3 linked regions of the Niveibacterium microcysteis genome follow. The protein of the gene in region 1 interacts with the protein of each later gene in a pairwise test. Links are inferred from orthologs where the notes say so. Each region holds a gene or a part of one and is shown in the gene's direction. Other genes may lie near its edges.

The links. Proteins that work in one complex are often made in the same cells at the same time.
Region 2: the proteins of glnK (region 1) and glnL interact in binary tests that used the Escherichia coli proteins (3 or more experiments, as listed by UniProt). The link is inferred for Niveibacterium microcysteis from one-to-one orthologs.
Region 3: the proteins of glnK (region 1) and JY500_RS11435 interact in binary tests that used the Escherichia coli proteins (3 or more experiments, as listed by UniProt). The link is inferred for Niveibacterium microcysteis from one-to-one orthologs.

The regions. Positions count from the first base shown.
Region 1 is NZ_CP071060.1:4,375,366-4,378,043, reverse strand. It holds glnK (P-II family nitrogen regulator), read left to right. Parts: upstream 1-1,009; coding sequence 1,010-1,348; downstream 1,349-2,678. Other genes in the region: JY500_RS19835 (ammonium transporter), read left to right, coding at 1,370-2,678; JY500_RS19845 (TorF family putative porin), read left to right, coding at 173-949. UniProt on the Escherichia coli protein: Involved in the regulation of nitrogen metabolism. Regulates the activity of its targets by protein-protein interaction in response to the nitrogen status of the cell.
Region 2 is NZ_CP071060.1:3,912,960-3,915,937, reverse strand. It holds glnL (nitrogen regulation protein NR(II)), read left to right. Parts: upstream 1-934; coding sequence 935-2,023; downstream 2,024-2,978. Other genes in the region: ntrC (nitrogen regulation protein NR(I)), read left to right, coding at 2,086-2,978; JY500_RS17765 (DUF4124 domain-containing protein), read left to right, coding at 312-788; glnA (type I glutamate--ammonia ligase), read left to right, coding at 1-158.
Region 3 is NZ_CP071060.1:2,530,516-2,533,679, forward strand. It holds JY500_RS11435 ([protein-PII] uridylyltransferase), read left to right. Parts: upstream 1-373; coding sequence 374-2,956; downstream 2,957-3,164. Other genes in the region: map (type I methionyl aminopeptidase), read left to right, coding at 1-369; def (peptide deformylase), read right to left, coding at 2,979-3,164.

The DNA.
Region 1 (2,678 bases):
GGGGAAACCCGGAATCGCACCGTCGTGGTGCGAATTGCTTCCGGATGCGGGGCAAAACGGTGCGGCGATGCGGGCGGGGATATCGCAAGGCGCGATCAAACGGTGCGCGGACGGGGTTTTCGAGTCTGTGGCACGGATTCTGCATTAGGCCCGTCACCACGATTCTCATCCCATGACGGAGATTGAAATGCGCAAGACCCTGATCGCTACCGCCCTGATCGCTGGCTTTGCCGCTTCCGGTTCGGCCATGGCCGAAGAAGCCAAGGCGCCCTACACGCTGACCGGAAACTTCACGCTGGCCTCGGAATACATCTATCGCGGGATCACGCAGACCAACCACAAGCCTGCCATTCAGGGCGGCATCGACTTTGCGCACGAGAGCGGCATCTACCTCGGCACCTGGGCGTCGAACATTAGCTGGCTGTCCGATGCAGGCGGTATCAGCGCCCCGATCGAGATGGACTTCTACGGTGGCTACAAGGGCACGGCCGGTGACTTCGGTTACGACGTCGGCCTGCTGCAGTACTACTACCCGGGCACCTACCCGGATGGCTTCACCAGCCCGAACACGCTGGAAGGCTACGTGGCCGGCAGCTACAAGTGGATCACGCTGAAGGGCTCGTACTCCTTCACCAACCTGTTTGGCGCCAAGGCCCCGAACGGTGACAAGACCAGCGGCAGCTACTACCTTGATGCAACGGGCACCTTCCCGGTTGCCGAGGGTGTGAACCTGGTTGCCCACGTCGGTTACCAGAGCGTCAAGGGCTTCGATGACGCGTCCTACACCGACTACAAGCTGGGCGGTACCGCCGATGCGCTGGGCCTGACCTTCGGCCTCTTCTACAGCGGCACCAACGCCAAGGGCGACGCGGGCGAGTTCTATCACAACGCGTTTGACAAGGACATGGGCGCTGGCCGCGTCCTCTTCACCGTAGGCAAGACTCTCTAATTCCGGTTTAGCACACGGCATCCCTCCCCCGGGATGCCGCGTTCCACCCAAGGAGCCAACATGAAATTCGTCACCGCCATCATCAAGCCGTTCAAGCTTGACGAGGTGCGCGAGGCCCTCAGCGCGATCGGCGTGCAGGGCATCACCGTCACCGAGGTCAAGGGCTTCGGCCGTCAGAAGGGTCACACCGAGCTGTATCGCGGCGCAGAGTACGTCGTCGACTTTCTGCCCAAGGTGAAGATCGAAATCGCAATCGCCGACGACCTGCTCGACCAGGTCATCGAAGCGGTCGAGAAGGCCGCCAGCACCGGCAAGATCGGTGACGGAAAGATCTTCGTCTTCGATCTCGAACAGGCTATCCGCATCCGCACCGGCGAGACCGGCGCTGAAGCGCTCTAAGGCAGACAAGGAGATTTCGACATGAAGAAGATGCTCGCGATCCTGCTGACGGCGCTGTCCGTCGGTATCGCAGCCCCGGCCTGGTCCTCGGATCAGAGCAATGAGGCGACCGGCGCGGTTGCCACCACCGAAGCGGCCAAGCCGGCTGCGGAAGCCCCCGCTGCTGACGCCAAGCCGGCCGACGCTGCGCCGGCCGCCACCGCCGAAGCGCCTGCTGCTGCGCCCGCCGCTGCGGAAGCTGCACCGGCTGCTGCCGCGCCGGCCGCAACCCCCGCCCCGAACAAGGGTGATACCTCCTGGATGATCGTTGCCACGCTGCTCGTGACGCTGATGACGATTCCGGGCCTCGCGCTGTTCTACGGCGGCCTCGTGCGCTCGAAGAACATGCTGTCGATCCTGATGCAGGTGTTCGTGATCTTCGCGCTCTGCGTCGTGCTGTGGACGGTGTTCGGCTACTCGCTCGCCTTTACTGAGGGCAACGCGTTCATCGGCGGCTTCGACAAACTGTTCCTGAAGGGCATCACCCCGGATTCGGGCGCAGCCACCTTCTCGAAGGGTGTCTATATCCCCGAACTGATCTACGTGATGTTCCAGGCGACCTTCGCTGCAATCACGCCGGCCCTGATCGTCGGCGCCTTTGCTGAGCGCATGAAGTTCTCCGCGGTGCTGCTGTTCATCGTGCTGTGGTTCACCTTCTCGTACCTGCCGATCGCTCACATGGTCTGGTACTGGGCGGGCCCGGATGCCTACACCGACGCTGCTGCTGCCGACAAGGCCGCCGCGACCGCTGGCTTCCTGTTCCAGAAGGGCGCGCTCGACTTCGCTGGTGGCACGGTGGTGCACATCAACGCTGCGATGGCCGGCCTGGTCGGTGCCTTCATGGTTGGCAAGCGTATCGGTTACGGCCGTGAAGCAATGGCGCCGCACAGCCTGACGATGACGATGATCGGTGCTTCGCTGCTGTGGGTGGGCTGGTTCGGTTTCAACGCCGGTTCCAACCTGGAAGCCAACGGTGCTGCCGCGCTGGCCTTCGCCAACACCATGGTCGCTACCGCGATGGCTGCGCTGGCTTGGCTGTTCGCTGAATGGCTGATCAAGGGCAAGCCCTCGATGCTGGGTGCTGCGTCGGGTGCTGTTGCTGGCCTCGTTGCAATCACCCCGGCTTGTGGCTTCGTCGGCATCATGGGCGCACTGATCATCGGCCTCGCTGCCGGCCTGATCTGCCTGTGGGGCGTCAATGGCCTGAAGAAGCTGCTTGGTGCGGATGACGCGCTCGATGTGTTCGGCGTGCATGGCGTCGGCGGCATCCTGGGTGCCATCCTGACCGGCG
Region 2 (2,978 bases), 460 kb from region 1 along the record:
CCCTGGAAGCGCTGGACAAGGATCGCGAGTTCCTGACCCGCGGTGGCGTGTTCTCGAACGACTTCATCGATGCTTACATCGCGCTGAAGATGGAAGACGTGACGAAGATCCGCATGACCACGCACCCGGTCGAATTCGACATGTACTACAGCCTCTGATCGATTCGTCGATCCGAAGCACAGAGAGGACGGGCTTGCCCGTCCTTTTTTTTGTCCGGCGCCAGCGTGAAAGTGCATCGAATCGTGTCGGCGCTTGGCAGCCGGCGCGTCGGCGCCTACACTCGACGACCCGTCCACCCGCGTGACGTCTGCATGTCCACGATTCGCTGTCTGGCCGCTGTTGCGGCGCTTCTCTCTTCGCTGCCGGCCCATGCCGACATCTTCAAGTGTGTCGATCCGGTGTCGGGCAAGATCACCTACACGAACACCAAGATTGGCGAGAAGGGCTGCACGCTGTTGTCGCGCGATCAGAACGTGTCGTCCGTGCCCGGTCCGTCGGCCAAAAAGCCTGCCGCATCGGCATCGCCGGCGGAGTTCCCGAAGGTTGATGCGTCAACGCAGCGCAGTCGCGATGGCGACCGACGCAAGATCCTCGAAACGGAACTGGCTACGGAAGAGCGGGCGCTCGAGTCCGCGAAGAAGGAACTTGCCGAGCAGGAAGGCGCGCGCAGCGGCGCCGAGAAGAACTTCGCCAAGGTTCAGGAGCGTCTGAAGCCATTCCAGGATCAGGTCGAGTTGCATGAACGCAATATCGAAGCGATCCGGGCGGAAATCGCCAAGCTGCGTTGATGTAGTCGGTCGCGCGCTCATTGCTTGCGCCGCGTGGTGCTTGGGCGTGACGCGACAATGTTGTTTCGCAGGCGCGCTTCGCTGCAAGCCTTCGCTTCGGCAACGAAGAAATCCGGTTGGCGCGCTTCTTGCTCGCATTGCTCCGCATGACTCGCGCAACCCTGTCTTCTGACCCCACGCCGCCGGCGCATACCGACGCCCGGATCGCTGGGCTCGATCTGCTCGCATCGGCTGTTGTGCTGGTCGATGATGGGCGTGTCGTTCGTTACATCAACCCTGCGGCGGAAAACCTGTTTGAGGTCAGCGCACGCCAGTCGGTCGGCCGCCCGCTCACCGCGCTGCTGGGCGAGCCCCCGGGGCTCGACGCTGCACTCGACAACGCGCTGGCCAACAACTGGAGCTACACCGGGCAGAACCTCGTGCTGGCGCGCGCCGGGCGCGACACCCTGCATGTGGATTGCACCGCGACGCCGGTCGACGTTTTCGGCGCGCGTCTGCTGATGGAATTCCGCCCGATCGATGCGCAACTGAAAGTCGCGCGCGAAGAGCGTTTGATCGAGCAGCAACAGGCAAACCGCGAACTCATTCGCAACCTCGCGCACGAGATCAAGAATCCGCTTGGCGGCATTCGCGGCTCGGCGCAATTGCTGGCACGCGAACTCAACGACGCGCAGCTCAAGGAATACACGGAAGTCATCATCGCCGAGGCGGATCGCCTGCAGGATCTGATGCAGCGCTTGCTCAACGCACATCGTGCGATGCAGCCTGGCCCGGTGAACATTCACGACGTACTTGAGCGCGTGCTGCGCCTTGTGCGTGCGGAGTTTCCGGGCGTCGTCGTGCGGCGCGACTATGACACCAGCCTGCCGGAGCTGACCGGCGATCGCGAACAGTTGATTCAGGTGGTCCTGAACATTGCGCGCAATGCGGCGCAGGCGATGCAGGGTGAGGGCGAAGTGGTGCTGCGCACCCGTGCGCTGCGCCAGGTCACGCTCGCGAAGAAGCGCCACAAGCTCGCGCTGGAACTGCGGGTGATCGATAGCGGCCCCGGCATTCCCGAATCGATCCGCGACCGGATCTTCTACCCCCTGGTGTCAGGCCGCGACAGCGGCAGCGGCCTCGGCCTTTCGATCGCGCAGAGCTTCGTTGAGCAGCACCAGGGCATGATCGACGTCGAGAGCCAGCCTGGCCGGACCTGTTTCACCATCGTGCTGCCGATTCGCAGCGAAGAGTGAGTGCTAAGGCGTGCGGGTCCGAGGCGGGTCCGCAGTCCTTACCCCTTACAGAAGTGCACACCATGAATCCGATCTGGATTGTTGACGACGACCGCTCCATCCGCTGGGTCCTCGAAAAGGCACTCACCCGCGAGAACATTCCCCATCGCAGCTTTGGCTCGGCCAGCGAAGCGCTCACCGAGCTTGACGCCGGCGCCGCGCCGCCGCAGGTGATGATGAGCGACATCCGCATGCCGGGGGAGTCGGGCCTCGTGTTGCTGGAGAAGGTCAAGGCGCGTTATCCGAGCCTGCCGGTGATCATCATGACCGCCTACTCGGACCTCGATAGCGCAGTGTCCGCCTTCCAGGGCGGCGCCTTCGAATACCTGCCGAAGCCCTTCGACGTCGATCAGGCTGTCGAGCTGGTGCGCCGTGCGATCGAAGAGAGCCGTCACCGCGGTCCGGCCGCCGAGGAAAGTACGACCGTGCCGGAAATCCTTGGCCAGGCGCCCGCGATGCAAGAGGTCTTCCGTGCCATCGGCCGCCTCTCGCAGTCGCATGCCACGGTGATGATCAACGGTGAGTCGGGGTCCGGTAAGGAGCTCGTTGCCCGCGCATTGCATCGTCATAGCCCGCGCAAGGATCAACCCTTCATCGCCATCAACACGGCAGCGATCCCGAAGGATCTGCTCGAATCCGAACTGTTCGGCCACGAGCGGGGTGCCTTTACCGGCGCCACTGCGCAACGTCGTGGTCGCTTCGAGCAAGCCGAAGGCGGCACGCTGTTCCTCGACGAAATTGGCGACATGCCGCCGGAGTTGCAGACACGGCTGCTGCGTGTGCTCTCTGACAACCATTTCTATCGGGTCGGCGGTCACCAGCCGATTCGCGCCAACGTCCGCGTGATTGCGGCGACTCACCAGAACCTTGAGCAGCGGGTTCGCGACGGCTTGTTCCGCGAGGACTTGTTCCACCG
Region 3 (3,164 bases), 1.8 Mb from region 1 along the record:
CTGGGTGACATCGGCCACGCAATTCAACGCCACGCAGAGGCCGCAGGGTTCTCGGTGGTACGTGAGTTCTGTGGTCACGGCATCGGCCGGAACTTCCATGAAGAACCGCAAGTGGTGCATTACGGCCGCCCTGGCACTGGGCTCGAGCTGAAGCCGGGCATGATCTTCACGATCGAGCCGATGATCAATGCCGGCAAGGCCGCGATCTCTGAGCTTCCTGATGGCTGGACCATTGTCACGAAGGATCGAAGCCTGTCCGCGCAGTGGGAACACACCGTCGTGGTCACCGAAACCGGCGTCGAGGTCCTGACCCGTTCATCCGGCACCCCCGCGATTCCGGATATCGTCGCGAAACAGTTCGCAGCCTGAGCCGATGAACAGCCCTGTTGGCAGCGACGACCTTCGGTCGGTCGCAGAGACGCTGCGCAAACGAATCACCGACGGACGCGCGCAGCTTCGCGAAAAGTTCGACGCGAAACCAGATCCGGCTCGGCTTCTCTGCGAGAACGCCGAGCTCGTCGATGGCGTCCTCCGAGACCTCTGGTCCGCAGCCAGCCTGCCGCCGAATTCAGCGCTTGTAGCCGTTGGCGGCTATGGACGCGGCCATCTGTATCCACATTCGGACGTCGACATCCTGATCCTGCTCGGCGACGAGCCGGAGCGCGCAGCTCGCCAACGCATCGAACAGCTGGTCGGGGTGTTTTGGGATATCGGGCTTGAGGTCGGTCACAGCGTCCGCACCATCGAGGAATGCCTTGAGGAGTCCGAGCGCGACGTTACCGTCCAGACCAATCTGCTCGAAGCACGCTGGCTGGCCGGCGACGAAGAGCTCGTTGCCAGTCTCCTCGCCCAGCATCGCGCCGCACTGCATCTCCCGAGCTTCTTCATTGCCAAGCGAGCGGAGCAGGAGCAGCGGTACAACCGGTTCAACGACACCCCCTACTCGCTCGAGCCGAATTGCAAGGAAAGCCCGGGCGGCCTGCGCGACCTGCAAACGCTCGTCTGGATTTCGCTCGCATCAGGCCTTGGCTCAAGCTGGGAGGCGCTCGCCGAACAGGGGCTCGTAACACAGGAAGAATGCGCCGAACTGAACAAGTCAGAGCGCTTCCTGCAAAACTTGCGGATCCGGCTGCACCGCCTTACCCGCCGACGGGAAGACCGGATTCTGTTCGACCACCAGGAAGCCCTCGCTCGCTCGCTCAGCATCAGCGCCACTTCGACGCGCCGCGCGTCCGAAGTCATGATGCAGCGCTACTACCTGGTCGCCAAGAAGGTCACCCAGCTCAACGCGCTGCTGTTGCAGAACCTCGCCAGCCGCATCCTGCCCAGCGGCCTGGACACGCCCACACCGATCGATGCGCGTTTCTGCAAACGACAGAATCTGCTCGACGTACTCGATGACAAGCTCTTCATCAAAGAGCCGTCGGCGATCCTGGACGCGTTCCTGCTGCTGGAGCAGCACGACGAACTCAAAGGCATGACGGCGCGCACCCTTCGCGCCCTGTGGCAGAGCCGAGGCCGGGTTGATGCTGCGTTTCGCCGGAATCCGGAAAACCGCCGGCGCTTCGTCGCCCTGTTCCAGCAACCGCAGGGCATTACGCACGTTTTCCGTTGGTTGAATCAGTACGGCATCCTCGGCCGCTACATCCCTGCATTCGGACAGATCGTCGGGCAAATGCAGCATGACCTGTTCCACGTATACACCGTGGATCAGCACATCCTGCAAGTCATGCGAAACGTGCGCCGGATGACGATGGATGAGCACGCGCACGAGTATCCGCTGTGCACTCGCCTGATCAGTGCATTCGACCGCAACTGGCTCCTCTATATTGCGGCACTGTTCCACGACATCGCCAAGGGACGCGGCGGCGATCACTCCAAGCTGGGCATGAGCGATGCACGCCATTTCTGCGAAGACCACGGCATCTCGCCCGAAGACACCGACCTCGTCGAATGGTTGGTCGGCGAGCATTTGACGATGTCGCAGATCGCCCAGAAGAGCGATCTTTCGGACCCAGACGTCATTCGTGGGTTTGCGGCGCTGGTCAAGGATGAACGACGCCTCACGGCGCTGTACTTGCTGACCCACGCAGATATTCGCGGCACCAGTCCGAAGGTCTGGAACGGCTGGAAGGCGAAGCTGCTTGAAGACCTTTTCCTGACCACACAGCGCCTGCTACGGGGCGATACACCGGTACAGGCCAAGGGCCTGGCCGAACGCCAGGACGAAGCGCGGGCACGCCTGCGCTTCTACGGCCTCGTCGAGGGCGTTGAACGCCCGCTGTGGGAAGAACTCGACACCGTCTACTTCATGCGCCACGACATCGACGAGATCGTCTGGCATACGCGCATGCTGTACTACCGCCCCGCGGGGGGCGAGGCCGTCGTCAAGGCGCGACCGAGCCAGGTGGAGCAAGGCCTTCAGGTGATGGTTTACGCGCCAGATTCGCAAGACATGTTCATGCGCCTGTGCGGTTTCTTCAGCCGCCAAGGCCTGAGCATTCTGGATGCCAAGATCCATACGACGCGCCACAACTATGCGCTGGACAGCTTCGTGCTGATGGACCCAAGTGGTGACGAGAACTACCGCGACATCGTTCCGCTGATCGAACACGACCTCGCGCAGCGGTTACGCAATCAGGGGCCCATCGACAAACCCGGCTCCGGGCGCCTTTCCCGTCAGGTCAGGCACTTTCCGATTACGCCGGAAGTGGCAATCCGGCCCGACGAGCGCGGTCAGCACTACATCCTGTCAGTTGCAGCGGCCGACCGGCCTGGGCTGCTCTTCGATATCGCGAGTGTCTTGGCGGAATGCCGGGTGAATCTTCATACAGCGAAGATCGCTACGCTCGGCGAGCGAGCCGAGGATACCTTCCTGATCTCCGGCCCCGAGCTGGGCGCAACAAGCGCTGTCGTGCGGCTCGAAGGGGCGCTACTCGCACGCCTTCAGCAATAGCGATCGGGCGACGACCGTTCCTTTAGTCGTCGCCAACCGCATCCAGCCCGGGAAAGAGGATGTCGGTGAAGCCGAAGCGGCGGAAATCCTGCACCCGCATCGGGTAAAGCACGCCGTCGAGGTGGTCGCACTCATGCTGCACGACGCGCGCATGGAAGCCACTCGCTTCTCGTTCGATCACCTCACCCGACACACCAAAACCTGAGTA